3 regions of the Pseudobutyrivibrio xylanivorans genome follow, and region 3 is predicted to be linked to each of the others. Evidence: predicted binding sites of a transcription regulator. Region 3 holds the regulator's gene; each other region holds the start of a gene.
The links. Region 3 encodes HrcA, which represses chaperone genes, less so after heat shock. Its sites were predicted from a motif close to TGTTAGCACTCNNNNNNNNNGAGTGCTAACA; they were not measured.

Region 1: the regulator HrcA is predicted to act here: its motif matches at 3,572-3,602, upstream of htpG (molecular chaperone HtpG).
Region 2: the regulator HrcA is predicted to act here: its motif matches at 2,741-2,771, upstream of groES (co-chaperone GroES).

Annotation. Positions count from the first base shown of each region.
Region 1 covers NZ_CP043028.1:149,028-159,848, reverse strand. The annotation lists gene FXF36_RS00720 (ABC transporter substrate-binding protein) at 1-695, shown strand, start outside; gene FXF36_RS00715 (carbohydrate ABC transporter permease) at 774-1,637, shown strand; gene FXF36_RS00710 (carbohydrate ABC transporter permease) at 1,637-2,491, shown strand; gene FXF36_RS00705 (LacI family DNA-binding transcriptional regulator) at 2,503-3,480, shown strand; gene htpG (molecular chaperone HtpG) at 3,766-5,841, shown strand; gene FXF36_RS00695 (glycoside hydrolase family 13 protein) at 6,060-7,697, shown strand; gene FXF36_RS00690 (2-hydroxyacyl-CoA dehydratase) at 7,716-10,821, opposite strand, start outside.
Region 2 covers NZ_CP043028.1:2,687,302-2,698,122, reverse strand. The annotation lists gene FXF36_RS12195 (DegV family protein) at 1-652, opposite strand, end outside; gene groL (chaperonin GroEL) at 745-2,379, opposite strand; gene groES (co-chaperone GroES) at 2,419-2,703, opposite strand; gene FXF36_RS12180 (Mbeg1-like protein) at 2,874-4,031, opposite strand; gene FXF36_RS12175 (NfeD family protein) at 4,040-4,774, opposite strand; gene FXF36_RS12170 (CPBP family intramembrane glutamic endopeptidase) at 4,807-5,448, opposite strand; gene FXF36_RS12165 (HAD hydrolase-like protein) at 5,435-6,088, opposite strand; gene FXF36_RS12160 (DNA gyrase/topoisomerase IV subunit A) at 6,085-8,325, opposite strand; gene FXF36_RS12155 (DNA gyrase/topoisomerase IV subunit B) at 8,360-10,285, opposite strand; gene dut (dUTP diphosphatase) at 10,364-10,801, opposite strand; gene nrdG (anaerobic ribonucleoside-triphosphate reductase activating protein) at 10,817-10,821, opposite strand, start outside.
Region 3 covers NZ_CP043028.1:2,564,732-2,575,552, reverse strand. The annotation lists gene dnaJ (molecular chaperone DnaJ) at 1-539, opposite strand, end outside; gene dnaK (molecular chaperone DnaK) at 726-2,621, opposite strand; gene grpE (nucleotide exchange factor GrpE) at 2,730-3,326, opposite strand; gene hrcA (heat-inducible transcriptional repressor HrcA) at 3,375-4,427, opposite strand; gene lepA (translation elongation factor 4) at 4,629-6,434, shown strand; gene hemW (radical SAM family heme chaperone HemW) at 6,421-7,638, shown strand; gene rpsT (30S ribosomal protein S20) at 7,769-8,032, shown strand; gene FXF36_RS11565 (PilZ domain-containing protein) at 8,085-8,891, opposite strand; gene FXF36_RS11560 (sensor domain-containing diguanylate cyclase) at 8,997-10,766, shown strand; gene holA (DNA polymerase III subunit delta) at 10,767-10,821, opposite strand, start outside.

The DNA of each region.
Region 1 (10,821 bases), 1.0 Mb from region 3:
TCCCAATGGTTTATGAGGAGCAGGCTGATCCAGATGCTTATGTAAACGGACTTCTTGCTGGTACAGAGGACCTTGCTGGAAATCAGAAGTACAACGAGCTTATGGATACATTTGAGACACTTGTTAAGTACAACTACGCTAAGGGTTCTGCTTCAAATGCTGATCGTGAAGAGACATCTATGAAGCTTGCTCAGGGCGATATCGCTTTCATGTTTGGTGGTAACTGGGATTGGTCAGTAATCAACCAGTATGACTACACAGAGCACCTTGGCATGATGCCAGTTCCACAGAACACAACAGATGGTTCTAATGGAAAGCTTGTTGGTGGTGGTTCTAAGTACATCTTCGTTGATAGCTCTGATGCAACATCTGAGGAGCAGAGACAGGCTGCACTTGATTTCCTTAACTGGCTTGTAAACGATGCTGAAGGAAATACATTCCTTACAGAGAAGTGTGCACTTGTTCCAGCATTTGATAATATCGATGCTTCAGCACTTGACCCACTTTCACTTTCAGTTAAGAACTACGCTGATGCAAACAATCTTATCCCTAACTACAACTATCTTCCAGATGATCACATGACAGTTGTTGGACAGGAGATTATGCAGAAGTATCTTGACGAGGCTATTGATAGAGCAGAGGTAGCAAAGGAAGTTACTGACTACTTCAAGACAGCAACTCCTATTGCTCACTAATCCTTAATTGACATGATAGGGCCTTGGGATAACCTAAGGCCCTAATATATGAAAGGGAATAATATGAAAACAAATACAATGAGCTACAAATTAAAGCAGTATTTGCTTTTTGCAGGTGTATCCACAGTGATTTTCGCTTGCGTTGTAATCATACCTTTTATTTATGGTTTATACCTTACATTTACAAGCTGGGATGGTGTATCTCGTAGCAAACCATTTGTTGGAATTACCAACTACGTAAATGCGTTTGCAGACGCTGGATACTGGACATCTCTTGGACGTACATTTATCTATTCAGCAATCGCTGTAATTTTGGTAAATGCGGTGGCCTTCATTATCGCTTACATGGTTACAAGTGGTATCAAAGGTCAGAATTTCTTTAGAGCAGGTTTCTTTGTTCCAAACCTTATCGGTGGTATCGTACTCGGTTATGTTTGGAAGTTTGTATTCAATAAAGCTTTGGTTTCGTTGGCAGGCTCTATCTCATCAGGCCAGGCTAAGTCACTCCTTGCAACAGAAACAGGGGCGATAGCAGCACTTATCATCGTATCTGTTTGGCAGTACGCTGGTTATATGATGCTTATCTATGTTGCAGGTTTCATGAGCGTTTCAGAAGATGTTATTGAGGCGGCAAAAATTGATGGCTGTACAGGAACACAGTCAATCATTCACATATCAATTCCACTTATGACAGCATCATTTGTTCAGTGCTTGTTCCTTACAATCACAAGATGCTTCATGGTTTACGATGTTAACCTTTCATTGACAAATGGCGATCCTTACGGTAGCTCAGCACTTGCAGCTATGCATGTGTACAATCAGGCATTCGTCAATAAGAATTATGGTACAGGCCAGGCTGAGGCTCTTATCCTCTTCGTAATCTGTGCAATTATTGGTGGAATTCAAGTATACGTTGGTAAGAAAGGGGAGGTGCAGGCATAATGGAAAACGAAAAGGCAGCTCGCAACAAAAAAATAAGACATGCCATTATGATTATTTTCCTTACACTTTTGTTTATAGCATTTGTATTCCCTTTCATAATGGTTATCATCAATGTGTTCAAGGTTAAGGCAGATATTACTGCAAATCCTTTGGCACTTATCGGTAAGCATGGATTTACCTTGGAAAATTTCCCAAATGCGGTAAAGAAGATGAACTTCTTCCTCTCATTTGGAAATTCACTTTTCATCACAATTCTTTCTACAATCGGAACTATCATTTTATCATCAATGACAGCTTATCTTATTGTTAGAAATAATTGGAAGGCAAACAAAATCTTATTTGTACTTATGATTGCTTCAATGGTTATTCCATTCCAGGTTCTCATGATTCCTCTTGTTTCTCTTTATGGTGGAATCTTTGGTGTACTCAATCATAGAATTACATTGATTTTCATGCACATAGGTTTTTCACTTTCAATGGCTACATTTATGTTCCATGGAAGTATTCACACAAATGTGCCTATCTCTCTTGAGGAGGCAGCTACAATTGATGGATGTAACAAATGGCAGATTTTCTCTCAAATCGTATTTCCGATATTGAAGCCAACAATTGCTACAGTTGCTATTATCGACGCAATGGCATTTTGGAATGATTATCTCCTTCCATCACTTGTTCTTGGACGCAAGGAATTATATACTATTCCTATTGCAACAAAAGTATTCTACGGCACCTATTCAACAGATACAGGATTGATTATGGCAGCACTTCTTTTAGCAATGCTTCCTATTCTTCTTTTGTATTTGTTCCTGCAAAGATATATCGTAGAAGGAATTACTGCTGGGGCAGTTAAATAAGGAGAGAGTATATGGCGACACTAAAGGATGTGGCAGCAGAATGCGGACTGACTGTTACAACTGTTTCAAGGGTTTTAAACAACAGGGGGTATATTAGCGACGAGACTCGGAAGAAGGTATACGCTGCTATGGATAAGCTCAATTATAGGCCCAATGAAGTCGCTAGATCTCTATCTAAAAAAACTACAAATACAATCGGGGTAATTGTGCCACACATTAGGCATCCATATTTTTCGGAAATGATTAGCAACATCGAAAATGCTGCTAGTAAAAAAGGGTACAAGATTATCCTTTGTAATACTAAGGGGAGAAATAACAAAGAAAAAGAGTATCTGGACATGTGCACTAGCAATCGTGTGGCTGGAATTATACTTTTCTCAGCCAGCGTTGCAGTGCAGGAGTTCACTGACAGCAATATTGCACTTGTCACTGTTGAGCGATTCGTTGAAAACGGTACTGCGGCCGTTGAATGCGATAACCGACAGGGCGGTGAGCTTGCTGCTCAGCATTTGATTGATTGCGGTTGTAAAAAGCTTTTGATGGTCAGTGGTGTTTCAGAAAATTTGATGCCTGCTGATGATCGAGCTATAGGATTTGAGGATGTTTGTAAGCGGAACAATGTCTTCTACCAAATAGTTTCAACTTCAATTGGTCAGTATAATAGTTTGGATTATCATGAGCTGTTGGAAGGGGCTCTTGAGTTGGACGAAGAGATAGACGGTGTTTTCGCCAGCTCGGATCTTATCGCTGCACAGGTTCTTCAGGTCTGCGCAAAGATAGGTCGAAGAGTTCCAGAGGATTTAAAGATTGTGGGCTTTGATGATGTTATGATTTCACAAATCACCGACCCACCGATTTCCACAATCCATCAGCCAATAAAAGAAATGGCAGAGGCAGCTGTTGATATGGTTATCGACGCCTCAGAAGGCAAAACTGTTCCAAAGCGAACCCTCTTGCCAGTTACGCTAGTAAAACGAGAAAGTACATAAATACGAAAGCACTTTGCAAAGTTTGTAAAGTGCTTTTATTTGTATGACATTTTATGGCATGAAAGTGTAACAGCCAGAAATATCGTATTTTTGTTAGCACTCTTATTAATAGAGTGCTAAAAATCTATTGACTTCTCAAATCCTCAGTATTATCATATATTTCAGTGATAAATAATGAGCTGTAGCTAACAAGCTCTTAGGTTTCTGAATGAGGCATTCTATAGCCGAAAGAAGAAACTCTAAGGCTTGTTAGCGTAACAGCGGTGTATATAAGGAGTGAGGATAATGAGTAACAAAAAAGGTAGTTTATCAATCACAAGTGAAAATATTTTTCCAGTAATTAAGAAGTGGTTATATAGTGACCATGATATTTTTTATAGAGAGCTTATCTCAAATGGCTGTGATGCTATCACAAAGCTTAAGAAGTTAGACATGATGGGAGAATATTCTCTTCCACTTGATTACAAGGCAAAGATTCAGGTTATCGTAAGCCCTGAGGACAAGACTCTTACATTCATTGATAATGGTCTTGGTATGACAGCTGAAGAGGTTGATGAATACATTAATCAGATTGCTTTCTCTGGCGCTACAGATTTCCTTGAGAAATACAAGGACAAGGCTGATTCGGATCAGATTATTGGACATTTCGGTCTTGGATTTTATTCTGCATTCATGGTTGCAGATGAGGTTCACATTGATACTCTTTCATATAAGGATGGCGCTACAGCAGTTCATTGGGAATGTGATGGCGGCACAGAGTTTGAAATGGGCGATGGCGACTGGGATTCAGTTGGAACAAAGATTACACTTTTCTTGAATGAAGATTGCCTTGAGTTTGCTAACGAGTATCGTGCTCGTGAGGTTATCGAGAAGTATTGCTCATTCATGCCTACAGAGATTTATCTTTCAAAGAAGGATGCACCTGAAGAGTATGAGACAATCGATGCAGCTGACAAGAGAGACACAGATAAAGTAATCGAAGAGATTCACGAGGAAGCCAAGTTTGAAGAAAAGGAAAACGAAAACGGAGAGAAGGAGCAGGTAGAGGTTTCTCCAGCAAAGGACAAACTGAAGATTGTTAAGCGCCCAGTTCCTCTTAATGAGACTCAGCCACTTTGGACAAAGTCTCCATCTGAGTGCACAGAAGAAGACTACAAGAAGTTCTATCGTGATGTTTTCCGTGATTATAAGGAGCCACTTTTCTGGATTCATCTTAACATGGATTATCCATTCAATCTCAAGGGTATTTTATATTTCCCTAAGATTAATACTGAGTACGATTCAATTGAAGGAACAATCAAGCTTTACAATAATCAGGTATTTATCGCTGATAATATTAAGGAAGTCATTCCTGAATTCTTAATGCTCCTTAAGGGTGTCATTGACTGTCCAGATCTTCCTCTTAATGTATCACGTTCTGCACTTCAGAATGATGGATTTGTTACAAAGATTTCTGAGTACATTACAAAGAAGGTTGCTGATAAGCTTACTGGAATGTGCAAGACTGAAAAGGAATCTTATGAGAAGTATTGGGATGATATCGCTCCATTCATCAAGTTCGGTTGCTTAAAGGATAATAAGTTCTGCGATAAGATGAATGACTACATCTTATTCAAGGATATTAATGATGCTTATATTACTCTTCCAGAGCTTCTAGTTAAGGAAGAAAAGGCTACAGATGAAAATGGCGATAAGGTTGAGGCAGAGGTTGTCGATGAGACAAAGGATGCAGATGCAAACAAGGAGCCAGAGGACACTAGAAAGACAGTTTACTATGTAACAGATCTTCAGCAGCAGTCACAGTATGTAAACATGTTCAAGGAGCAGGGACAGAATGCGGTTATCCTTGATCACGCAATTGATACTTCATTTATTACTCAGCTTGAGCAGCGTAATGAGAATTATAAGTTCTGCCGTATCGATGCAGATGTTACAGATACTATGGTAGAGGAGACAGCCGAGGACGAGCTTAAGTCTGAGACAGAGACTCTTACTGAAGTATTCCGTAAGGCACTTAATAATGAAGGCCTTGATGTTAAGGTTGAGAAGTTCAAGAACAAGGATCTTTCTTCAATGCTCACAGTATCTGAAGAGAGCCGCCGTATGCAGGACATGATGAAGATGTATGCTATGGGTGGAATGGACATGGGAATGTTTGGCTCAGCTTCAGAGACACTTGTACTTAATGCAAACAATGATTTAGTTCAGTACATTCTTAACAATAAGGACTCTGAAAACGTGCCAACTTTTGCAGCTCAGCTATATGATTTGGCTAAGATTGCAAATGCACCATTATCACCTGAGGCAATGACTGAATTTGTTGCACGTTCTAACAAAATCATGATGTTATTAGCAAAGTAATATTTGAATGCAAGCTTGCATTTATAACGAATGGCAGACAGAAATGTCTGCCATTTTCTAATAATTGCTATAATGTAGAGCAAGAATTCGTAATAATATGTTAGTAATGTGATAGAAGTGTGAATAAATTATTGAAAAACTATGTACATTAGACTATCATAGATTCATGGGGAGGATACGCACTATAATCAGCGTATTTTTTATGAGTTGGGGGAAATATGGCGACAGCTAGTAACAAAAAATGGTGGAAGAATTCTATTGTATATCAAATCTATCCACGCTCTTTTTGCGACAGTAATGGGGATGGAATAGGTGATATTCCTGGAATCATTTCTAAACTTCATTATCTTAAGGATTTAGGGGTCGATATTATTTGGCTCAGTCCTGTTTATCAAAGCCCTGGCTATGACAATGGCTATGATATTTCTGATTATAAGGGCATCAATCCAGAATATGGCACAATGGAGGATATGGAACGGCTTATCAGTCGTGCCAAAAGACTCGGTATAAAAATAATAATGGACCTTGTTATTAATCACACCTCGGATGAGCATGAGTGGTTCAAAAAGGCTCTTGATGGTGATGAAAAGTATAGAGACTTCTATTATTTTAGAGAGGGCAAGGGAAGAAAAAGGCCAAATAATTGGGGGTCTTTTTTTGGCGGCGCAGCATGGTCGAAGACAGATAAAGGTGATTACTATCTTCATCTTTTTAGCAAAAAACAACCAGATTTGAATTGGCATAATCCTGAAGTCTATAATGAAATTACAGATATTATGCGCTTCTGGCTTGATAAAGGTATTGCAGGTTTCAGATGTGATGTCATTAACATCATATACAAAACAAGTCTGGATAATGGAAAAAAACATTTAGCCCTAACAGGAAAGGAATATTACTTAAATACCGAGGGCTGCCATGACTTGCTCAGACGTTTTAATGAAGATGTTTGGTCTAAGTACAAGACATTTATTGTTGGGGAAACGGTGCTGGTTACGCCTGACGATGCTAAGCAGCTGTGTGACGAGGAAAAAAGAGAGCTTGATACGGTATTCTTTTTTGAACACATGGATGTAGATAGCAGGGGCGGAATTAAATGGTTTAAAAAGCGTTATAAGCCATATAAATTGATAAAGGTATTGGATAAGTGGCAGAATGCCCTAGAGATTCCAGCAAATTATCTAGAGAACCATGATCAGGTTCGTTCGATAAATCATTTTGGAAATACTAAGGAGTACTGGGAGAAAAGTGCGAAGCTTTTGTGCGGGCTAAATCTTTCTTTAAAAGGTATTCCGTTTATATATGAAGGCGAAGAAATTGGAATGACAAATGGTGATTTCCGAGGTCTTAGCGATATAAGAGATATAGAATCCTATAATGTAAATAAAGCGTTAAAGCGTATGCTTCTGACACATTCAATTAGAAGAAAAATCATTCTTCGCACAAGCCGCGATAATGCTCGTACACCAGTGCAGTGGGATTCAACTGATAATGCAGGTTTTACAAATGGTGAGCCTTGGCTGAAGATAAATGAAAATAAATCATTTATAAACGTAGCTTCTGAATCAGATGATGAAAATAGCATCCTGAATTTCTATAAGAAAATGATTGAGTTTAGAAAGAACTCAAAGGCTCTATCAGAGGGGACATATAGAAAGGTTGCATCACCAAGTGATGTCTTTATCTATACCCGTGAGGCAAAAGAGGAACGCCTTTACGTTTATTGTAATCTTACCTCTTATCCACGTGAGGTTGAGTTCTATGGAGACCGTATTATCTTCGGTAACTACGATGAAGACGACCGACAGGACTTTATTCTCCAACCATATGAATATCGTATAGTAGCATCAAATATCTAATGATATAAAAAAAGAGGCCTAGGCCTCTTTTTTGTTTAGATTTTTATTAGCTGTTGAAAGCATAAGTTTAATTCGATTAAGCTGATTTACTTCTGATGCGCCTGGATCATAGTCAATTGCTACTATATTTGCATCAGGATGCTCGTGTCTGATTCGCTTGATAACACCTTTACCTACAACGTGGTTAGGCAAGCATCCGAAAGGCTGGATACATACAATATTGCTAGCTCCCATCTCAATGAGTTCGAGCATCTCGCCTGTAAGGAACCAACCCTCACCTGTTTGGTTACCAATAGAAACAATATCTTTTGCTTTGTCTGCAGTATCAAGAATATACGCAGGAGCAGTAAATCTCTTTGATTTATTAAATTCATCTCTTGCGGCACTTCTGAGCCACTCGAAGAACTTGATTCCCAGGTCACAGACAATTCTGGTCTTCTTGCTTGCTCCAAGATTCTCTTCCTTGAAGGTTGCATCGTAGAAGCAGTAGAGAAGGAAGTCTGTTAAATCAGGAATAACAGCCTCAGCGCCTTCCTGTTCAAGCAAGTCTGCTAAGTGATTGTTAGCAGCTGGAAGGAACTTAACAAGGATTTCTCCAACGATACCAACACGTGGTTTAACAAGTCCTTCGATGATTGGGAGATTGTCAAAGTCTCTAATCATCTCGCGACACATCTTCTTGAACTTTCTATGAGAAAGAATCTTCTTGTTGGAAACGAATTCAACAATCTTTTCTTTCCATTTTTCATGGAGTTCATTTGTTGAACCCTTAATTGCTTCATAAGGACGAACTCTGTAAACACATCTGAGGAGAATATCACCAAATGTAAGAGCATAAAGTCCGTGCTGAATAAGGCTAGGTGAAAGCTTAAAGCCTGGGTTACCCTCAAGACCACTAAGGTTAAGAGAGATAACAGGTACATCTGGGTAACCTGCCTTGGCAAGCGCTCTACGGATAAATCCAATGTAGTTTGAAGCACGGCAACCACCACCAGTCTGAGAAATCAATAGGGCAGTACGGCTCATATCAAATTCGCCTGTATCGATTGCAGCCATGAGTTGTCCAACAACCATAAGTGAAGGATAGCATGCATCGTTGTTAACGTACTTAAGACCTTCATCGACACAAGTACGTGTTGGAATGTCAGGAATCACAAGATTATATCCAGCCGCGTTAAATGCAGGCTCAATTAAATCAAAGTGGATAGGTGACATCTGAGGACAAAGAATTGTGTAATTCTTCTTCATTTCCTCTGTAAATATAATACGGTTATAGTTTGCAGGAACAATCTTTCTTTCCTGTTTCTTCTTTTTCTTTACGCGAAGCGCAGCAAGGAGTGAACGCACACGAATTCTTGCTGCACCAAGGTTGTTAACCTCATCAATCTTAAGGCAGGTATAAATTTTGCCTGAGTTTGTAAGGATATCAGCAACCTGATCAGTTGTAACGGCATCAAGACCACAACCGAATGAGTTAAGCTGAATTAAATCAATGTTGTCATGCTTTTTAACATAGTTTGCTGCAGCATACATTCTTGAGTGGAACATCCATTGATCCATTACGATGAGAGGACGCTCAACTTCGCCGAGATTAGAAATAGAATCCTCGGTCAAAACAGCAATACCATAGCTGTTGATAAGCTCTGGAATACCATGGTTAATCTCTGGATCAACGTGGTATGGACGGCCAGCAAGTACAATACCATGCTTTCCTGTTTCCTCAAGGTACTTAAGAACTTCAGCACCCTTTGCATACATATCGTTACGGAAGTTTTCCTGCTCAGCCCATGCAGCATGTGCAGCACTTCTAACTTCAGACTCGCCAATGTTGAATTCTGCTTTGAATACCTTTACGAGCTGTGAAGCTAAAATCTCTTCACTTGTGAATGCCATAAATGGATTCAGGAAACGGACCTTGCCACTGGTAATCTCATCTACGTTGTTCTTAATATTTTCAGCGTATGAGGTAACGATAGGGCAGTTGTAGTGGTTGTTAGAATCAGGGAACTCGTTTCTTTCATATGGAATACATGGATAATAAATGAAATCAACGTTTCCTTCATTGATAAGCCACTGCACATGACCGTGCGCCATCTTTGCTGGATAACATTCTGACTCAGATGGGATTGATTCAATACCAAGCTCATATACCTTTCGGTTTGAACGTGGAGAAAGAACAACTCTGAATCCAAGCTTTTTAAAGAAAGTTGCCCAATAAGGATAGTTTTCATACATATTTAAAACTCTTGGAATACCAACGGTTCCGCGAGTAGCCTCTTCTTCTGTTAGAGGCTCATATTCGAATAATCTATTGTATTTATAATCGAAAAGGTTTGGAATGTTTTCTTTATTCTTGACACCGCCTGCACCCTTTTCACAACGGTTTCCAGTGATGAATGAGCGACCACCTGAAAAACGGTTAATTGTAAGTAAGCAGTGGTTTACGCATCCCTGACAACGTGTGAGCTTTGTATCGAAAGTAAGCTCGTTAATCTCGTCAATGCCAAGTGTTGTAGTAGTAGGATTTTCCTCGTAACGCTCTTTTGCAATGAGGGCACAACCGAAGGCACCCATAATACCAGCAATATCAGGACGAACGACATTTACACCAGCTGTCTTCTCAAGAGAACGAAGAACAGCATCATTGTAGAAAGTTCCACCCTGAACTACGATATTCTTACCAAGCTCTGAAGCGTCAGAAAGCTTGATAACCTTGAATAATGCGTTCTTAATTACTGAGTAAGCAAGACCAGAAGAAATGTCTGCTACAGATGCACCTTCTTTTTGAGCCTGCTTAACCTTTGAATTCATAAATACAGTACAGCGAGTTCCAAGGTCAATAGGGTTAAGTGCGAATAAAGCTTCCTCAGCGAAATCCTGAACAGTGAAGTCAAGAGACTTTGCGAAGGTTTCGATAAATGAACCACAACCAGAAGAACAAGCCTCGTTAAGCTGAACGCTATCAACAACACCATTCTTGATGCGGATACATTTCATATCCTGTCCACCGATATCCAAAATACAGTCTACATCTGGATTGAAGAATGCAGCTGCATAATAATGTGCAATGGTCTCAACTTCGCCATCGTCAAGCTGAAGTGCAGCCTTTAAAAGTGCTTCGCCG
Region 2 (10,821 bases), 120 kb from region 3:
CCTTCTTGAGAGCGTCAATCATAGTCTGCTTAGCGGCCTTCATAGTTCTGGCTACTCCAAACTTATCAAGCTTTTCTCCATAAATTGCAAGTACTGGCTTAATCTTAAGAAGTGAACCAATAGCTGCAACGGCAGGAGTAAGACGTCCGCCCTTCTTCAAATATTCCAAAGTATCTACAGTGATATAGATAGTAGATAATGATTTATTAGAAATAAGAGCATCACAGATTTCCTGAGCACTCTTTCCTTCATCTGCAAGCTTTTTAGCCTCTAATGCTGAAAGCTTCTGAGTAACAGAAATACGCTGATTATCAACAACTACAACTCTGCCATCATAATCCTCTGAAAGCATCTTTGCTGTAGCGCAAGATGACGAAAGACCAGATGACATTGGAATGTACACAAGCTCATCATAATCTTTGAGAATATTGTCCCAGGAATCCATAAGATTACCTGTGATAGGCATTGAAGTAGTAATCTCCCCGCCTTGTGTAAGCTTCTCATAGAACTGTTCCTGAGTTAAATCAATATCCTCATAATAAAGCTGTCCATCAATATAAAAAGGCATTGGCTCAACGAAGATTCCAAATTCCTTGGACTGTGCCTGAGTAATGCCACTATTGCTATCTGTAAGTATTGCTACTTTGCTCATAATTCACCTCATTAATTATTGGCTTAAAATAAAAAGCACCGCTGATTATGATACCATAACCAGCGGTGAAATAAAACCTAAAACCAAAAATTTTAGTACATGCCACCCATTCCTGCACCTGCAGCAGCTGCAGCGGCAGCATCAGCAGCAGGATCTTTGATGTCAGCTACAACTGACTCTGTAGTAAGAAGTGTTGAAGCAACAGAAGCAGCATTCTGAAGAGCTGTACGTGTAACCTTAACTGGATCAAGGATACCAGCCTTAACCATGTTTACATACTCCTCTTTATAAGCATCGAAGCCTACACCATCCTCAGCCTCGCGAACCTTGTTAATGATAACTGAGCCTTCAAGACCAGCGTTAGCAGCGATATAGAAAAGTGGAGCCTCAAGTGCCTTAACAATTACGTTTGCACCAGTCTTCTCATCGCCAGAAAGAGTCTCAGCAAGCTCTGCAACCTTCTTCTGAACGTGGATATATGCAGAACCACCACCTGCAATGATACCTTCCTCAACAGCAGCACGTGTAGCGTTAAGAGCATCTTCCATACGAAGCTTAGCTTCCTTCATCTCTGTCTCTGTAGCAGCACCTACACGGATAACTGCAACACCGCCTGCAAGCTTAGCAAGTCTCTCCTGGAGCTTCTCCTTGTCGAACTCTGATGTAGTCTCATCAATCTGACCACGAATCTGAGCAACACGAGAATCGATAGCTGCCTTATCACCAAGGCCATCAACGATAACAGTGTTCTCCTTGTTAACCTTTACAGACTTAGCACGTCCAAGCTGATCAAGTGTAGTATCCTTAAGCTCAAGTCCAACCTCCTCTGAGATTACCTGACCACCAGTAAGGATTGCGATATCCTGAAGCATCTCCTTACGTCTGTCGCCATAGCCTGGAGCCTTAACAGCAACAACGTTAAATGTTCCACGAAGCTTGTTAAGGATAAGTGTTGTAAGAGCCTCACCCTCGATGTCCTCAGCAATGATAAGGAGTCTTGCACCTGACTGAACAATCTGCTCAAGAACTGGAAGGAGCTCCTGAATGTTAGAAATCTTCTTGTCTGTAATGAGGATATATGGATCATCAAGGTTTGCTTCCATCTTGTCCATGTCTGTGCACATGTAAGCTGAAATATAACCTCTGTCAAACTGCATACCTTCTACAAGGTCAAGTTCTGTCTGCATTGTCTTAGATTCTTCGATTGTGATAACACCATCGTTAGAAACCTTTTCCATAGCGTCAGCTACCATCTGACCTACTTCATCATCACCAGCAGAAATAGCAGCTACTCTAGCAATCTGCTCCTTGCCGTCAACAGCCTTTGACATAGATGAAATAGCATCAACAGCGCAATCTACAGCCTTCTTCATACCCTTTCTAAGAACGATTGGGTTAGCACCTGCAGCAAGATTCTTCATGCCTTCCTTAACCATAGCCTGTGCAAGGACTGTAGCTGTTGTAGTACCGTCACCAGCAACATCATTTGTCTTTGTAGCTACTTCCTTAACAAGCTGTGCACCCATATTCTCGAATGCATCATCAAGCTCAATGTCCTTTGCAATTGTAACACCATCGTTTGTGATAAGTGGTGCACCGTAAGACTTTGCAAGAACTACATTACGTCCCTTAGGTCCGATTGTTACTCTAACCGTGTTTGCTAATTTATCAACGCCTGCCTCAAGAGCCTGTCTTGCTTCTGCGCCATACTTAATCTCTTTTGCCATTTTATTCTACCTCTTTTCTCAATTTAAGATAAAAACCAATTATTCAACAACTGCTAAGATATCATTCTGACGAACGATAATGTATTCTTCGCCTTCAAGTTTTACTTCTGTACCAGCATACTTAGAATAGATAACCTTCTGGCCTTCTTTAACCTGCATAGTAATTTCTTTACCATCTACAACCCCACCAGGACCAACTGCAATTACCATAGCCTCCTGTGGCTTTTCCTGTGCAGCTGATGCAAGGATAATTCCTGACTTTGTTGTCTCTTCTGCCTCGCACTGCTTTAATACAACGCGATCTGTTAATGGAACTAACTTCATTTTATATTACCTCCTAAATAAAAAATCTGATTTCATCTGTTAGCACTCTATATGTTCGAGTGCTAACTACAAAAAGTATAATAGAATTCTACCAGAAAAGTTTCAAGCAAAAGCGATTAGTAATTTCGGATAGAATTCTATCAAAAGCTCAATATATCTCTATTTTTCTCTTATTTTCTCACTATTACATTTTTCGGGAGTTTTTCAGCGATAGGAAGAAGCTTCTCCAAGACTGTATTTTTAAGACTGTCCCCACCTACAGCAACAAGCTTATAAAGAACATCCATCACCAGTGCCTGATTTTCAGGATCCAGTGTCTGTATTTCCTTTGTTAGCGCTGCAATGGATTTCACCTTATTCTTTGTAATGTGTGACATTCTCGTTGCACCAGAAGAAGCCAATGATTCAAAAAATACATCACCGAAAGCTGCTCTTGTATCATAGTCAAAGCTTGCTACCCACTTCGTGATAATTTCATCTATCAGAAGTGAGGTCGATGACACCTTATCAACAGTAATAAAATGATTTCTTTCTATCTGCCATGACAACAAGTCATGCTGATTTATACCATGGGTAGAGCTTGTTACTACCTTTGTCTTGGACTTGCTATGCATAAGCATGCCAATGATGGATTCGTCTGGAATGTAGCGATGAATACGCTTAGCGATGGACTTATACTCTTGAGACTTAATTATTTCAGGAATAAAACCGGGACCATCATTATTATAAATCTCAAGAATTATATCCTTAATATGCGGTTTACAAAAAGCACATCCATAAACTGCAAAATTACCCCCCTTAGAATGTCCCCCAACTCGAAGATGCTTCATAGTGCGGGCAAAATTCTTGTTCAAATACTCTACCGCCTTCAGCTGACCACCTGTACCCTCTGAAAAGCACATGTTAAAATCCTCTTTCCAACCAACAAGCGTGTCGTCTGTTCCTCTAAAAGCAACATAAATCGTACCATCAGGTAGATAAAAGGTACAAACAGCAAATTGGGTCTGATTTTCAGCATCAACATGGTTTACAAATCCAGCCATCTTGATGCCACCGTACCGCTTTGACCTTGCCATTTTTTGCAATAAAAAAGGAGCTCGCTTTGTAAAGGAGGACTTATTTATAAGCTCCTCCTCTGAATATTTCGCAAAAAATAATTCGCAAGCATCCTCTAAAGATATCTTTTCTTTTAGACCTGGCCCAGGGACAATTCCATCAAACGCAGCATATACTAGCTCGCAGAAAACTACATTATCCACCTCATTAAATGGGTCAACTTCAAATGGTACATCTGATCTCCATACTAAATAGTCTTCAACGTTAGCCATAATTTTTCCTAGTCCTCAAATAAAGAATCCTCTGTCTCATTAAGTGAAACAGTCTCTACATTATCAACAAAAGGTTCATCTTCAAAAATTGACTCATCGCTGGCTTTTTTTGCAGAAAGTGGTGAATCTTCCATGTTGCGGGAATAATTTCTATCGCTATCCTTCTTATGATCATGAAGACCAATTCCCATCAAAAGAAGGGAGAAAAGCGATAATCCACCAACAACAATCATATAAACGCATGAATAAATTGTTCCATCAAAAAACTTCCAAGGTGTAAGAACAAGGATTGCAATACTGACACCAACTGTAGCAAGTCCAAAAATGAGGCTTAAAAACCAGGTACCTCTTTGGATATGAAAAAGAGCAAAGGACTGCTGAAGCATTACTGCTCCTAAAATAATTCCAATAATGCAAACCAAAGCATCAATATAAGCAGAAATATAATTTGCCTGGAAAATAAATATAGCGCCAATTATTACCAAGATAACACCCATTGTAAAACCGTAATTGGTAAGCTTAATATACTCGTGATTGAAGAAATACTTAATCATATACCATGCGCCAAATACAATAAATAGAATGCCAACGGCAAGTACAGAAAATGAATAGGCAATGGTAGAAATAAGGCTAGCATCAAGAGTCAATAAGCATACACCTAATGCGATAAAAACAAGTGATGTGACGATATGGGCTACCAGCGCCACCTTAGAATCCTTAATTTCTTCATTACTTTTTGACATACAAACGTCCCCCTTAATCCTTAAAGAATTCTCTAACTAAATAAAATAACTGTAAGATTGATAAGCCCATGGGCAAGCATACAAAGGGATAGTCTTTTCGTCTTTACATACATCACGCCAAGTGCAATACCAACGATTAGAGCATATATGAATTGTACTATATTATTATGTAGAATACCAAAACAAATTGATGATAAAACAACAGAAATGACAGGTCCGTACCATAAGCAAAGCTGCCCTGCTACAATTCCCCTCACAAGCAATTCTTCAAGAATTGGCACTGCAATTACATTGCATAATAACTTAATTAATAATGAGCCATCTGTAAGCGTACTGCTAGCCTTTTCAAATCCTGAGGATCTTGCAACAATACCGCTTTTGGTCAAAATAATATTTGTAACAATTCCAACCGCTACCACTAAAATAACATAAAGCAGATAAATTAATACCTGCCTTTTGTTTCTAATAGCTTCTGGTACTAGCCTAGGTGAAGCCCGATAGATTATTGTCATCGGAATGATTGAAATAGTTGCAGCACTCAACAGGCACAACAATCTACCATATCGATTTCCATAAGCATCTATCAAAAGCCCCGCCCCAAGCTGATAAATAACAAAATAAACCGTAAGCGGATATATAATCTGAAATACTCTATTGAATCTAATTGGTCTCAATGTAGTTTAATACCTCATCTGGATAATCAAAAACTGCAACAGCCCCATGGTGCTCTAAATCTTCTCTGGTTCCAGAGCCCCAAGTTATTCCCACGCAGTCAATACCAATTGAATTAGCACCAATACAATCAAATTCAGTATCACCAATAAGAATTGTTTCATCCTTTAAATGCCAAGGTGAACGTTTAAAGCAGAGCTCAAGAACCTGCGCTTTAGTATTTACCTTTGCATCTAAAGTCGCACCACATATTTCAGTAAAATATTTATCAATACCTAAATGCCCTAATATTTTTCTTGAAACAGCCTCAGGTTTAGAAGTACAGACACCAAGGCAATAACCTCTTTTCACTAAAGCCCCTAAAAGTCCCTCTACTCCTTCAAAAACTTCGACCTCCAAGCACCCATTTTCCTTATCATATAAATTGCGATAATAAGCAACCATCTCAACAAAATCTTCATCTCTTACATGGAGATATTCAGGAAATGATTTAGTGAAAGGTGGGCCCACGCATTTTAATAGAGTTGAATAATCAGGGATGTCATAACCATATTTTTCCAAGGTACGTTTAATACAAGTGATTATACTGGGAGCAGAATCGATAAGTGTACCATCTAAGTCAAAATATACATTTTTTATCATTTCTTTACACCTTTAGTATCACGGCTACCTATGTGAAGTCTATTTAAGGCAACTGGTTTGTTTTTAACCTCTACCTCCAAGGACTCTCCTTCACCTAATACATAAATATTTACCAGCTCATCTCCCTTGGCAAGCTTAATTCCACGAACACCTGCAGCAGCCTTCTTCTTTTCAGGAATGGTAGCTCCATCAATTCTAAGGAACATATCCTTTGCTGACTGCATAACCACAGTATCTCCCTCATTCAATACCTTGACGCAGATTACCTCATCCTTGTCATTAAGCTTTGTAGCGGCAATAAGCTTTCGACTTACGTCAAACTCTGAACCATCTACAACCTTAATCATTGCCTGCTTTGTTCCAAACAATAATTTCTTAGAGATAATGTGTTCCATTGAATCTGCAAGAAGAAGGTTCTCCTTGGTAAGGTCAATTTTAGAGCCCTTTTCAGCAGTATCAATAGGCTGGCCCTTGTCTCTGAACTTTCCAAATGGGAGGCTTAATACCTTAATTGTGTGCATATCTCCATTGTTGGTAAAGAGACAAATCTTATCGGTATTCTTACAGAATACAATCTTCTTGCACTCTGTCTCAGCAGCCTCCTTGTTACGCTCGTAAGTTGGCATGTCTACAACACGTGCATAAGCAAATCTGTCAATGAGAACTGCCACATCAATAACCTCAATTGGTTTCTCCTCAACAACAGCTTCTTCTACATTATCAATTATAGTACGTCGCTCGCGAGCATATTCCTTCTTGATTGACTGAAGATCCTTGATGATAACCTTTGCCATCTCAGCACGTGAGCCAAGAATCTTTTGATATTTTTCAATCTTGGCAAGAGTCTCGTCATAGTCTCCTCTAAGGGCTTCAATTTCAAGACCGATTAACTTCTGCAATCTCATCTCAAGGATTGCCTGCGCCTGACGATCTGTAAAATGAAGCTGTTCAGCATCACGTTTTGACTGCTGTGACTTAAACTTAATTCCAGCTGTGATTCCATCAACAAGACAAGCCTTTGCCATCTTAACATCCTTAGAACCTCTAAGAATTTCAATAATCAAATCGATAACGTCACAAGCTTTGATTAAGCCCTCCTGAATCTCCTTCTTGTCCTGTTCCTTGCCAAGAAGATGTGTGTACTTTCTAGTGCAAAGCTCATACTGGAAATTCACATGGTGTCTGATAATTGGGACTATACCAAGAGTCTCTGGCTTACCATCAGCAACAGCAAGCATGTTTACACCGAAGGTGTCCTCAAGACGTGTCTTCTTGTATAAAAGATTAAGCACATTCTGAGCATCAGCGCCCTTTCTAAGCTCAACGATAATTCTCATACCATTCTTAGAAGAAAGGTTTGAAATATCGGTAATGTCATTTGTCTTTTTAGTCTCAACAAGTGAGTAAATATCATTAAGGAACTTTCCAATGTTGGCACCAATCATTGGATAAGGAATCTCTGTAATTACAATCTGCTCCTTACCACCCTTAATCTTTTCGATTTCAGCCTTACCACGGATTTTGATTTTACCAACTCCTGTTGAATAAATCTCAAGAAGATCATCCTTATTTGTGATGATACCGCCTGTTGGAAAATCTGGTCCAGGGATATGCTTTAGCATTTGAGCTGTATTAATATCCGGATCCTTCATGTAGGCGATAACGCCATCAATAACCTCACCAAGGTTATGCTGTGGAATAGATGTAACCATACCTACAGCAATTCCGTCAGAACCATTGATAAGAATGTTTGGAACACGAACCGGAAGAACCTCTGGCTCCTTTTCTGTCTCATCATAGTTTGGCACGAAATCTACTACATTTTTATCAAGGTCAGCAAGATAAACCTCCTGGGCAACCTTTGCAAGTCGAGCCTCTGTGTATCGCATTGCAGCGGCACCATCTCCCTCGATTGAACCAAAGTTTCCGTGACCATCAACAAGTGGAAGGCTCTTTTTGAAATCCTGGCTCATAACAACCAGTGACTCATAAATCGAACTGTCGCCATGTGGATGATATTTACCCATTGTATCACCGACGATACGAGCAGACTTTTTATATGGTTTATTATAATCAACCTTCAGCTCATACATGTCGTAAAGTGTACGACGCTGTACAGGCTTAAGACCATCTCTAACATCTGGAACTGCACGGGCAAGAATAACAGACATTGAATAGTCAATGAAGGATTTCTGCATTATCTCAGAATATTCTGTTCTAATTATTTCCTGTGGCATTTTTAAAAATTACCCTTTCTTATATTTAATGGGATTAGGCGTCAATCTCAGCCTCTTTTGCATGCTTGTAAATAAACTCTTTTCTAGGAGCTACATCACTACCCATGAGAAGTTCTGTAACCTCAGATGCCATAAGTGCATCCTCGATTTCTACAAGCTTAAGCTTACGACGTTCTGGGTCAAGAGTTGTCTCCCAAAGCTGATCAGCATCCATCTCACCAAGACCCTTGTATCGCTGAAGTGTAAAGCTTTTACCTTCCATTTTTCTACGATATTTTTCAAGAGCAACATCATCGTAGAGATATTCCTCATCCCCCTTTGAAGGGATTGCTTTGTAAAGAGGTGGCATTGCAATATAAACATGACCTTCTCTGATAAGCTCTGGCATAAATCTGTAGAAGAAGGTCAGAAGAAGTGTGCTGATATGGGCACCATCCACGTCGGCATCGGCCATAATGACAATCTTGTCATAACGAAGCTTTGAAATATCAAAATCGTTTCCATAGCCTTCTGAGAAACCACAGCCAAAAGCATTTATAAGAGTCTTGATTTCTGCATTGGCAAGGACCTTGTCCATTGAAGCCTTCTCAACGTTAAGAATCTTACCACGAATAGGCATGATAGCCTGATACATACGGTTTCTTGCTTTCTTTGCAGAACCACCAGCGGAATCTCCCTCTACGATGAAGATTTCGCACTTGCTTGCATCTCTCGACTCACAATTAGAAAGCTTTCCATTCTGATCAAATGAGAACTTCTGCTTTGTAAGAAGATTAGTCTTAGCCTTCTCCTCTGACTTTCTGATTTTCGCACTTTTTTCTGCACAGGAAATAATGGCCTTAAGAGTTTCCAAATTTCTGTCGAAGAAAAGGACTAACTCATCCTGACAAACCTTCTGTGTAGCCTTTGAGGCATCAGGGTTATCAAGCTTAGTCTTAGTCTGACCTTCAAATCGTGGGTCAGGATGCTTGATACTTACGATTGCCGTGATACCATTTCTGACATCTGCACCAGTGAAATTAGCATCCTTGTCCTTAAGAATTCCTAGCTCGCGGGCGTAGTTATTGATAACTGTTGTAAGAACAGTTTTAAAGCCAGTGATATGAGTACCACCTTCGGAATTATAAATGTTATTACAAAAACCAAGGATATTCTCCTTGAACTCGTTGCAGTACTGAAAAGCAATCTCTAGCTCTATTCCGTCTGCTGCTCCCTTAAAATAAACAACATCGTGAAGAGTCTCAGCGGTCTTATTAATCTCCTTTACGAAGCCCTTGATTCCATCAGGCTCGTGGAATGTAAGATACTCTGGCTCCTCGCCACGCAAATCAGCATAGTTAATGGTAAGCCCCGGATTAAGATAAGCAGTCTCATGAAGACGAGACTTTACCTCATCCTCCTTGAAATATGTCTTCTCAAAAATCTCAGAATCAGGAAGGAAATTAATCTTCGTTCCGTGCTTATTTGTCTTGCCAACCTTTGGGAGAAGACCGTCAACCAACTCCTCAGTTGGAACACCTCGTTCATAACGATCGTGATGGATATAGCCCTCGCGGGAAATGTCTACAACCATGTACTCAGAAAGAGCATTTACAACCGAAGAACCAACACCATGAAGACCGCCGGATGTTTTATAAACACTGTCATCAAACTTTCCACCTGCATGAAGCGTAGAAAAAACAAGACGGGCAGCACTCACCCCCTTTGCATGCATTCCAACAGGGATACCACGACCATTATCCTCAACAGTACAGCTGCCATCCTTTTCCAAAGTAACATATATAGTGTCGCATTCTCCTGCTAAATGCTCATCAACAGAGTTGTCGACAATTTCATAAATAAGGTGGTTTAAACCTTTACGTGATGTGGAACCGATATACATTCCAGGACGCTTTCTAACGGCCTCAAGCCCTTCCAATACAGAAATGGAGCTTGCATCATAGTTTACCTTTTTTGCCATAAACAATTACTCTCTTTCAAAATATAGTAAAACAGACGAAAAGGCGTCTGGGAAATCCAGGCGCCAAATCTTTAAATTCTAGTGTTTGCCAGTAGAACCAAATCCGCCCTCTCCGCGGACTGTTTCAGAAAGCTGTGATACTTCTGAAAACTCTACTGAAAGGAAAGGTACAACCACCAACTGAGCTATCTTTTCAGCTGGTGTTACAACTCTTTCAACCTCCCCATCATTGTGAAGTGCAACCTTAACTTCTCCCCTGTAATCGGAATCAACAACCCCGACACAATTTGCTGGTCTAAGTCCTTCCTTTGCAGAAAGTCCAGAACGAGCGAAAACTCCGCCGAAGTAACCCACAGGAATCTCCATTGCAAGTCCTGTACCAATCATCTTTGTCTCGTGAGGCTTAATGATTGTGTCCTCAGCAACATCAGCAAATAAATCATATCCTGCAGCATATTCTGAGCCACGCTCAGGAAGCTTTGCAGAATCTGTAAGCTTAGTGATATTAATATTCATAAAACAATTATTCTCCTAGT
Region 3 (10,821 bases):
GACTGCTGAGTAACCATCACACGGCCCTTGCCACCACACTTTGTACAGGTACGCTTGCTTGTACCAGGCTTAGCACCCGTTCCATGACAAGCCGCACACTCATCCTTAAGAACAATTTCAATCTGCTTTTCGCAACCAAAGGCCGCCTCTTCAAATGTGATATGAACAGCTGCACGAAGATTAGCTCCACGCATTGGGCCATTTGATGCACGACCACCGCCGCCACCGAAAAAGCTTCCAAAGATATCGCCAAAGATATCACCGAAATCCATACCAGAGAAATCGAAACCACCAGCTCCGCCACCGCCGTTTTCAAAGGCAGCATGACCAAACTGATCGTACTGACGTCTCTTATCTGGGTCTGAAAGAATTGCGTAAGCTTCTGAGGCTTCCTTGAATTTCTTTTCAGCCTCTGCATCACCCGGATTCATATCCGGATGATACTTCTTTGCAAGCTTTCTGTATGCACTTTTAAGCTCACTATCTGAGGCTGTCTTGGAAACTCCAAGGACCTCATAATAATCACGTTTATCTGCCATAATAATATCCTTTACACAAATAAGCTGTGAAATAACAATCTAACTTCTATCAACGCCAGTTACGGCTACAAGCCTTAGTATCTCTCAGCTTGACTATATGTCTCGCTTGAGAGATCTAAGAGCTTGCTGCCTACTGGCTCGCATTGAATGCCCTCGTCATTTCACAGCATATAATATTCAGAAAAATTAAACTTCTTTGAAGTCAGCGTCTACGACGTCGTCGTTAGCTGGGCCCTGAGCGCCTGCTCCTGCACCCGCACCTGCTCCTGTGAACTGGCTCATGTCTGGACCTGCACCTGCTGCGCCCTGTGCTGCCTGTGACTGCTCATACATCTTTGCGAATACCTTCTGAGCTGACTCTGTAAGCTTCTCCTGAGCTGCCTTAAGCTCACCAATCTGAGAATCAGACATTTCCTCTGGAGTGCTGTACTGATCAAGAAGCTTCTGAGCTGCCTCAATATCAGCCTCAACTGCTGCCTTGTCAGCTGCATCAATCTTGTCGCCTACTTCATCAAGAGCCTTCTTTGTCTGGAATACAAAGCTCTCAACATCGTTTCTTGTGTCAACAGCTTCCTTACGCTTCTTATCCTGAGCCTCATACTCCTGAGCCTCTTTAACTGCCTTCTCGATATCATCATCAGACATGTTAGAACCAGCTGTGATTGTGATGTGCTGCTCCTTACCTGTTCCAAGATCCTTAGCAGATACGTTTACAATACCGTTTGCATCGATATCAAATGTAACCTCGATCTGTGGTACACCTCTCATTGCTGGTGGGATACCATCGAGTCTAAACTGTCCAAGTGACTTGTTATCCTTAGCGAACTGACGCTCACCCTGTACAACGTTGATATCAACTGCTGTCTGATTATCAGCTGCTGTAGAGAAGATCTGGCTCTTCTTTGTAGGAATAGTTGTGTTACGCTCGATAAGACGAGTTGCAATACCACCCATTGTCTCGATTGAAAGAGAAAGTGGTGTTACATCAAGAAGAAGGATATCGCCTGCACCCTCATCACCAGCGAGCTTACCACCCTGAATAGAAGCACCGATAGCTACGCACTCATCTGGGTTAAGAGTCTTGCTTGGCTCGTGTCCTGTAAGAGCCTTTACCTTATCCTGAACTGCTGGGATTCTTGTAGAACCACCAACAAGAAGTACCTTTGAAAGCTCTGAAGCGTTAAGACCAGCATCCTTAAGTGCCTGGTTAACAGGACCTGCTGTAGCTTCTACGAGATCATGTGTAAGCTCATCAAACTTAGCACGTGTAAGGTTCATATCGAAGTGCTTTGGACCTTCAGCTGTAGCTGTGATGAATGGAAGGTTGATATTTGTAGTTGTTGCTGAAGAAAGTTCCTTCTTAGCCTTCTCTGCTGCTTCCTTAAGTCTCTGAAGAGCCATCTTGTCTGTAGAAAGATCTACTCCCTCAGCTGCCTTGAACTCAGCAAGCATCCAATCTGTAATCTTCTGATCGAAATCATCACCACCAAGTCTGTTGTTACCAGCTGTAGCAAGAACTTCGATAACACCATCACCGATTTCGATGATAGATACATCAAATGTACCACCACCAAGATCGTATACCATAATCTTCTGCTCCTGCTCGTTATCAAGACCATAAGCAAGTGCAGCTGCTGTAGGCTCGTTGATGATACGCTTTACATCAAGACCTGCAATCTTACCAGCATCCTTTGTAGCCTGACGCTGAGCATCGTTGAAGTATGCTGGAACTGTGATAACTGCCTCTGAAACTGTCTCACCAAGGTAGTTCTCAGCATCACTCTTAAGCTTCTGAAGAATCATAGCTGAAATCTGCTGTGGGCTGTACTTCTTGTCGTCGATGATACGGCCATTGTCTGTACCCATATCTCTCTTGATAGAAGCGATTGTCTTTTCAGCATTTGTAACAGCCTGACGCTTTGCAGGCTCACCGACAAGTCTCTCACCTGTCTTTGTAAAAGCTACGATAGATGGTGTTGTTCTAGCACCCTCTGTATTTGCGATAACGGTAGGCTTTCCACCTTCCATAACAGCAACACAGCTGTTAGTTGTTCCTAAATCGATACCAATAATCTTTCCCATTTTTATTTCCTCCTATTTTCTTACTAGTGTAATCTGTCTAAATTTGTATCGTCGGCCAATGGGCCTCCTGATGTTCAAAACCTTCGCTTACTCGGTTTTAAACATCACCTAGTTAGCAACCTTTACCATTGAATGACGAACTACGCTGTCATTATACATGTAGCCCTTCTGGAATTCTTCTACGACGATATTCTCGCCTACTTCCTCATCCTCAACATGCATTACTGCATTGTGGAAATCTGGATTGAATTCCTGTCCTACAGCCTCGATAGGCTTAACACCAGCCTCTTCAAGAGTTGTAAGCAACTGCTTGTATATCATGAGCATTCCATCAGCAAATGGATCTGCTCCCTCCTCAACTGTAGCAAGACCTCTCTCGAAGTTGTCTACTACAGGAAGAATCTTTTCAATGATGTTCTTAGCACCCATGCTAAACATCTGAGACTTCTCTTGCTCTGTACGACGGCGGAAGTTTTCAAATTCTGCCATCTGACGTAAAACCCTGTCATTGAGCTGTTCGATTTGCTCGTCTCTCTTATCCTTTTTCTTTTCTTTCTTCTTGAAGCCCTTCTTAGATTCCTTTGCTTCGCCCTCGGCCTTATCAGCCTCTGTCTGCTCTGCCTCAGAATTCTCGGTAGCTTCTGTCATTTCTTCAGCGTTCTCTACTGCCTCTTTAACTGCTTCTTCAGTAGAAAACTCTTCCATCTTTTCTGTATTCTCTGCCACTACTAACTATCTCCTTAATAACTTTCATCAAGTCCCACGTTTATCATTTTCTTTAAGTAATTTATCAAGCTGTCCCTTGAGACTCTTTATATTATCAACAACATTCTCGTAATCCATTCGCTTTGGACCAACGATACCAATGGTACCCTTGACTCCATCGCCAAGCTCGTATGTTGCTGTAACAATCGAACAATCCTTCATGGTAGAAATTGGTGTTTCCTCACCGATATATACCTGAATTCCTGTATTCTCACCATCTGTTGAGCTATCACTAAGCAATTCCATAAGTGATTGCTTTTCCTCAAAGGTATCTAAAAGTTCTGATGCCTTCTTCGAATCCGCAAGCTCAGGATACTTAAAAATATTGGTAGCTCCTGAGGTGTAAACCTGCAAATCCTCATCCTGAGTGATTGTCTCAGCTACGGTATCAAGCACCTGGGCTATGATTTCATCATGAATGCCTGCCTGCTCTTTAAGTCTAGTAATAAGTGCCAGATTAATCTGGTCAACCGTAAGGCCATTAAGATTTGTGTTGAGAAGCATATTTAGCTTCAACATAGTTTCATTATCTAGTGGTTTCTCAACATTTATAATCTTGTTCTTAACGATGTTGCCATCCATGACAACTACCGAAAGTACCTGATGCTCGTCGACAGCTGAAAGCTGAACAAACTTCAAACGATTTGAAACAACTGCTGGTGCAGAAATCATTGTTGCGTACTGTGTGTTGGTTGCAAGAACCTTTGCCACATTCTTAAGAAGATTTTCCATCTTCTCAGTCTTCTCAATCATCCATTCCTGCATCTGTGAAACTTCCTTGTCCTTGGCAGCTATCAGATTGTTAACATAGAATCTGTAGCCCTTGTCCGAAGGAATTCGGCCTGCCGAGGTATGAGGCTGAACAATGTAGCCTAAATCCTCAAGATCTGACATCTCATTTCGAATGGTGGCTGAGCTTAAATTCAAATCGGTATATTTAGAAATTGTACGGGAACCAACCGGCTCTCCTGTCTCTAAATAGTTCTTAATAATAGCGTTTAGTATTTTAACTTTTCTCTCATCAAGCTCTGTATCAGCCATACATTCACCTCACTTTGGAAAGGTCTTAATTTTGTTAGCACTCACTTATTTGGAGTGCTAATCATTTACTGATGTTAATTTACACCTACACAAATAGTTTGTCAACAGACTTTATCCTTTTTTTATATTTATAAATAGATAAAAAACGCCAAACATGGTAAACTATTCAAGGTTAAGAAATATAAATAAGAAGAGGAATTTATGGATCAGAGTAAAATTAGAAATTTTTGCATTGTTGCACACATCGATCACGGCAAGTCTACCCTTGCTGATCGTATCATACAGATGACAGGTACCCTGACCGACCGCGAGATGCAGGCACAGGTTCTTGATAATATGGATCTTGAACGTGAGCGTGGAATCACAATCAAGTCTCAGGCCGTTCGTATCATCTACAAGGCTGATGATGGTCAGGAATATATCTTTAATCTTATTGATACTCCAGGTCACGTGGATTTCAATTATGAGGTTTCCCGCTCTCTCGCTGCTTGCGATGGTGCGATTCTTGTAGTTGATGCAGCCCAGGGAATCGAGGCTCAGACTTTGGCAAATGTTTACCTTGCCCTTGACCACGACCTTGATGTTATTCCTGTTATTAATAAGATAGATTTGCCTTCTGCAGACCCAGATCGCGTCATTGAGGAAATCGAAGACATTATCGGTCTCGAGGCTCAGGATGCTCCACAGATTTCTGCAAAGACAGGCCTTAATATTCATGATGTTTTGGAGGCTATCGTAAATCAGCTTCCTGCACCAAAGGGCGACCCAAAGGCGCCTCTTCAGGCACTTATCTTCGATTCACTTTATGACCCTTACAAGGGCGTTATTGTATTCTGCCGTGTTAAGGAAGGAACTCTCAAGGTTGGGGATTCTGTCCGCATGATGGCAACAGGTGCCGAGTTTGATGTTGTTGAGGTTGGCTATTTCGGAGCAGGTCAGTTCATTCCATGTGACGAGCTTCCAGCCGGCATGGTTGGCTACATGACAGCCTCTATTAAAAATGTCCGTGATACACGTGTAGGTGATACAATCACTCACAAGGAAAAGCCTGCAGCTGAACCACTTCCAGGCTACAAAAAGGTTAACCCTATGGTTTACTGTGGTATGTATCCTGCAGACGGTGCGAAATATCCAGATTTAAGAGATGCTCTCGAGAAGCTTCAGCTTAATGATGCAGCTCTTCAGTTTGAACCAGAGACTTCTGTTGCTTTGGGCTTCGGATTTCGTTGCGGTTTTCTTGGACTTTTACATTTGGAAATTATTCAGGAGCGTCTTGAACGTGAATATAACCTGGATTTGGTTACTACAGCTCCATCAGTTGTTTACCGTGTCCACAAGACGGATGGCGCAATGATAGAACTTACAAATCCTAGCAATCTTCCAGATCCTTCTGAAATTGATTACATGGAAGAACCAATAGTTGAAGCCGAGATAATGGTTTCAAGCGACTACATCGGTGCAATTATGGACCTTTGCCAGGAACGTCGTGGACAATACATCAGCATGGAATATATTGAGGAGACTCGCGCCCTCATCAAATATACTCTTCCACTAAATGAAATCATCTATGATTTCTTTGATGCACTTAAGAGCCGCTCACGTGGATATGCTTCCTTCGACTATGAAATGAAGGGATACATGAAATCCGAGCTTGTTAAGCTTGATATCCTTATTAATAAAGAAGAAGTTGATGCACTTTCATTCATCGTCTTCTCCGGAACAGCCTACGAGCGTGGACGCAAAATGTGTGAAAAGCTCAAGGACGAGATTCCACGCCATCTTTTCGAGATTCCTATTCAGGCTGCCGTTGGTTCAAAGGTTATCGCCCGCGAAACTGTAAAAGCTATGCGCAAGGACGTTCTTGCAAAATGCTACGGCGGTGATATTTCTCGTAAGAAGAAGCTTCTCGAGAAGCAAAAAGAAGGTAAAAAGAGAATGCGTCAGATTGGTAATGTGGAGATTCCACAGGCAGCCTTCATGAGCGTTCTTAAGCTTGACGAGGACTAAAATGACACCTATCGAACTATATATTCATATACCTTTTTGCGTAAAAAAATGTTTATATTGCGATTTCCTGTCAGGGGTTTTTGATGAAAAAATGCAGCGACGCTATGTTGCTGCATTATGCACAGAAATTAAGTATCAGGCTGCAAGCCATCCTGATTGTATTGTTTCTACTATATATGTAGGTGGTGGCACCCCATCTTGGCTTTCAGAAGATTTAATGGATGCAATTATCACCACGGTCAAGCAGTATTTCAAGCTGAATCCGATGGCGGAGATTTCTGTGGAATGCAATCCTGGTACTCTCTCTGCTGAAAAGCTTAATGTATACCGTTCCATCGGCATTAATAGACTTAGTATCGGTCTTCAGTCAGCAAATGATGACGAGCTCAAGGAGCTCGGTCGAATCCACGACTACAACCGCTTTTTGCACACATTTGATTTAGTTCGAAAAGCTGGCTTTGACAATGTAAACGTAGATATTATGACAGGACTGCCTCATCAGACTAGAGAAAAGCTTGAGCGAACACTTAACGCTGTTACCATGCTCCGTCCAGAGCATATTTCAGCCTACTCTCTTATCATTGAGGAGGGTACACCATTCTACGACAAATACAAATTCGATGCTGTTAAGCAGCAGGCTGGAATGGAAACTGAGGACCTTCCTACTGACGAAGAATCCTACAGGCTTTATAAATTCACCATGGACTATTTAGCAGCCAAAGGCTACAAGCGATACGAAATTTCCAACTATGCCCGCGGAGGCAAAATCTGCCGTCATAATGTAGGCTACTGGGACAGAGTTCCATATCTTGGTCTAGGTCTTGGCTCAGCATCTTTATTTAACAATGTTAGAACAAACAACATTCGCGACATATATAAATACTGCGAGATTTCCGAGGCTATTGCCTCTGGAAAACAGGTTGAATCCGAGCTGTCCTCGCCCTACTTTGAATCAGAGGAAGTCCTTTCTAAAAAGGAAGCAATGGAAGAATTCATGTTCCTCGGCCTTAGAAAAATAGATGGAATTGCCAGAAGCGATTTTTATCAGATGTTTGGCCTTGATATCGAGGCAATCTACGGACCTATCATCACAGCCCTTCGCAATCAGGGATTCATGGATGCCAAAGAAGGCAGACTTTTCCTTACTGATATAGGAATTGATGTTAGTAATCAGGTCCTTTCAAAATTTTTATTAGATAAATAGATGATAACTCTTGACAAAGAGGGATTCATTATCTATTATATTTGAGTATGCGTTGAACTGTCCGTGTCCGGCTACAACGTATTTAAATTTGAACATTTTATTTTTATACAAATTGGAGGTGTAGCAACACATGGCAAATATCAAATCTGCAAAGAAGCGTGTTCAGGTAACAGCTGTTAGAACTGAGCGCAACAAGGCAATCAGATCAGAGGTTAAGACATACGTTAAGCGTGTTGAGGCTGCTGTTGAGGCAAAGGATAAGGCACTTGCTGAGTCTGAGCTTAAGGCTGCTATCAAGGTTATCGAGATGGCTGGTTCAAAGGGTGTTTATCATGATAACACTGTAAGCCGCAAGGTATCTCGTCTTTCAAAGCTTGTTAACACACTTGCTTAATTAATTTTTAAATATTCAAAAGCCAAGGTCCCGTCAACCTTGGCTTTTTTATTTACTTCATTTCCTGTTTTTCTTCAAACTTCTTTTCAAGGGCCGCTGCGACCGTTTTCTGCCAGTTTTCCCCCTCAACATTTTTTTGATATCCCACAAATTCTCTCTTACCACTTATCTCTTCCATCTGCTTTTTAGCAATATAGCGCTGTAAGAACTGGGCATGGTTAGAGGAAATAATACAGCCACTAGTGGTTACGCCATTCTTTTCCCTGGTATTCACAACCTTACAAACCAGTCTGGCAAGTTCAACCGGCTCTCCCTTGGAATCAAAATCTGTCAAATGAAGGAAGAACGGCTGTCCCTTGGAGATATTCAAACTTTCCGGGTTAACAAATCCAACTCCACAGTAAGACATATCTCGAATAAGCACATTATAGTACTGACCATCCATCTCTATGTTCATCCGTCGGTCTAAATCAACCCTAACCCCACGGCGCCTGTTAAACTTTTGACCGTCGTTACACATAGCCTTCAGAAGCTGAATATTCTTACCAGACTGAAGCCTCACCTTAAAGATTTTAACGTCTCCCCATCTGTACACACCCTCGTCAGTGACTGCAATAAGCTCAAGCTTTGAGAGATGCCCCTTAAATGAAACCTTGAAAAGCTGCTCCTCCCACTCTTTCACCACATCCCCCACAGGAACAATAAAAGAACCATAGATACTCTTAAAGTTTGCAAGCTCTGCATCAGAAATAGAGACATAGTCAACAGGCAGCTCCATTTTCTTATTATCTAGAATTGCGATAATCGAGAGTGTTACCTGCGAATCAATTTTGTTGATTGTAAGAATATTTTTATCCATATCACCATTATATCAAAAACATTTCACTTAAGTATCATGAATTCTCCACTGCTTTCATGATATATTTAGCATAGGACTTCAGGCAATAGTATTAGGAGAAATATTTTGAAGCAATATAACTATGAAATCCGCCAAAAATCAAAAATACAGCCTACATTAGCCAAGCTAAAGGCCGAAATATCCGAGCTGCATTACAGCTCTTTGCTTTTTCATGTCTACACAGCTAACTATATAGACGAAGAAATACAGAATTTACAGCATGAAATCCTTGATGTTTTTCCAGATGCCCTTGTAGCAGGTACCAGCACTAATGGTGCGATTTGCCAGGGTCAGCTTTCTACAAATGGCGTCGTACTGGCTGCTACTGTTTTCGATTCAACTGATGTTGCTGTATACTTGTTAGATTGTCCTCCGGGCAACGAGACTGAAACCGGAGATAAAATCAGAGAAATAATTGACTCAACAAGTGAAATTAAGGCAGCCGAAATCCTCATAACATTAAAGTCTATAAACAGCCGTATTGTACTTACAAATGCTGAAAAAAAGAAGGCAGATATACATATTTTCGGTGGCGGTAGCGCTGATGCTGATATATCTGGAAACGACACTAAGGTAATCAGCAATGATTCTCTCTCCAAAACCGGAGTTGCTTTAGTAACCTATTCCGGACCAGATTTGATTGTAGAAATAAATCACGCCATTGGTTGGAAGCCTTTGGGCAAAGATTTTGCAGTTACAAAAATCGAAGGTAAGCATCTATACGAGCTGGACAATGTTCCAGCCGGTCAGATATATGCAAAATATTTGGATATCCAAGCGGACGATGATTTCTTCTCTAATATTCTAGAATTCCCAATCATGTCGCATCAGCATGGTTATGATGTTCTGCGCCTTCCATTCTCTTGTTTAAAAGAAGATAACTCAATTATTTTGGCGGCAGATATTGATAAAGGAACACCTGTAAATCTTTCCTATGGTGATCCTGATGTAATACAGGCAGATGTAAGAGAATTGTATAATAAAACTCTGGAGTTTGCGCCACAGGCTATATTCCTATACAGCTGCGGTGTCAGAAGACTGTACTGGAAGTATCTGATTAATAAAGAAACTGGACAGTTCTCTTCTATTGCACCAGTATGTGGCTTCTACTCTTCTGGCGAGATTATGAATATGGGTGATTATATTATCGAGCATCATGTAACCCTAATTGCTGTCGGTATGCGAGAAGGTGCAAAATGTGAAATTACCCATGCCCATAATATTGACCGCCTACTTCCAATGTCGGATGAGCAAAAGATACACAATCAGATTTCTATGGTTCGAAGGCTTGCAAATTTTATTAATGTTACCTCTGCAGAGCTTAGAGAGGCTAACGAACAACTTAAAGAAATCGCTGAGACTGACGAGCTTACTGGTCTTTACAACAGACGTATGCTTCATCGTCTTGTTCATGATGCCCTTCATAGAGCAAAGAAATACAATATTCCAATGACCCTTGGAATCGTAGATATTGATAATTTCAAGAATGTAAACGATACCTATGGTCACGATATTGGCGACCTGGTACTCAAAAGAATCTCTGAAGCTATGTATCATGAAATAGAAAAACTCCCAAGTAGTATTTTCGGACGCTGGGGAGGCGAGGAATTCCTGTTCATTGCACCTACACTTCCAGTTGAAAGGATACTTGATAATATGGAGGAAGCAAGAAAAAGAGTTTCCTCTACCATAATCGAACCTGTAGGAATAGTGACAATAAGTCTTGGTGTCACTGAATTCTTACCAGGTGATACAGAGGAAACTCTATTTAAACGTGCAGATGATGCACTTTATGAAGCTAAAAACACAGGAAAGAATAAATCTTGTGTAAAATAATTACTTTCCTGCATATTTCATAATTATAAGCTCTACGGCCAGCTTCTCGTCAAGC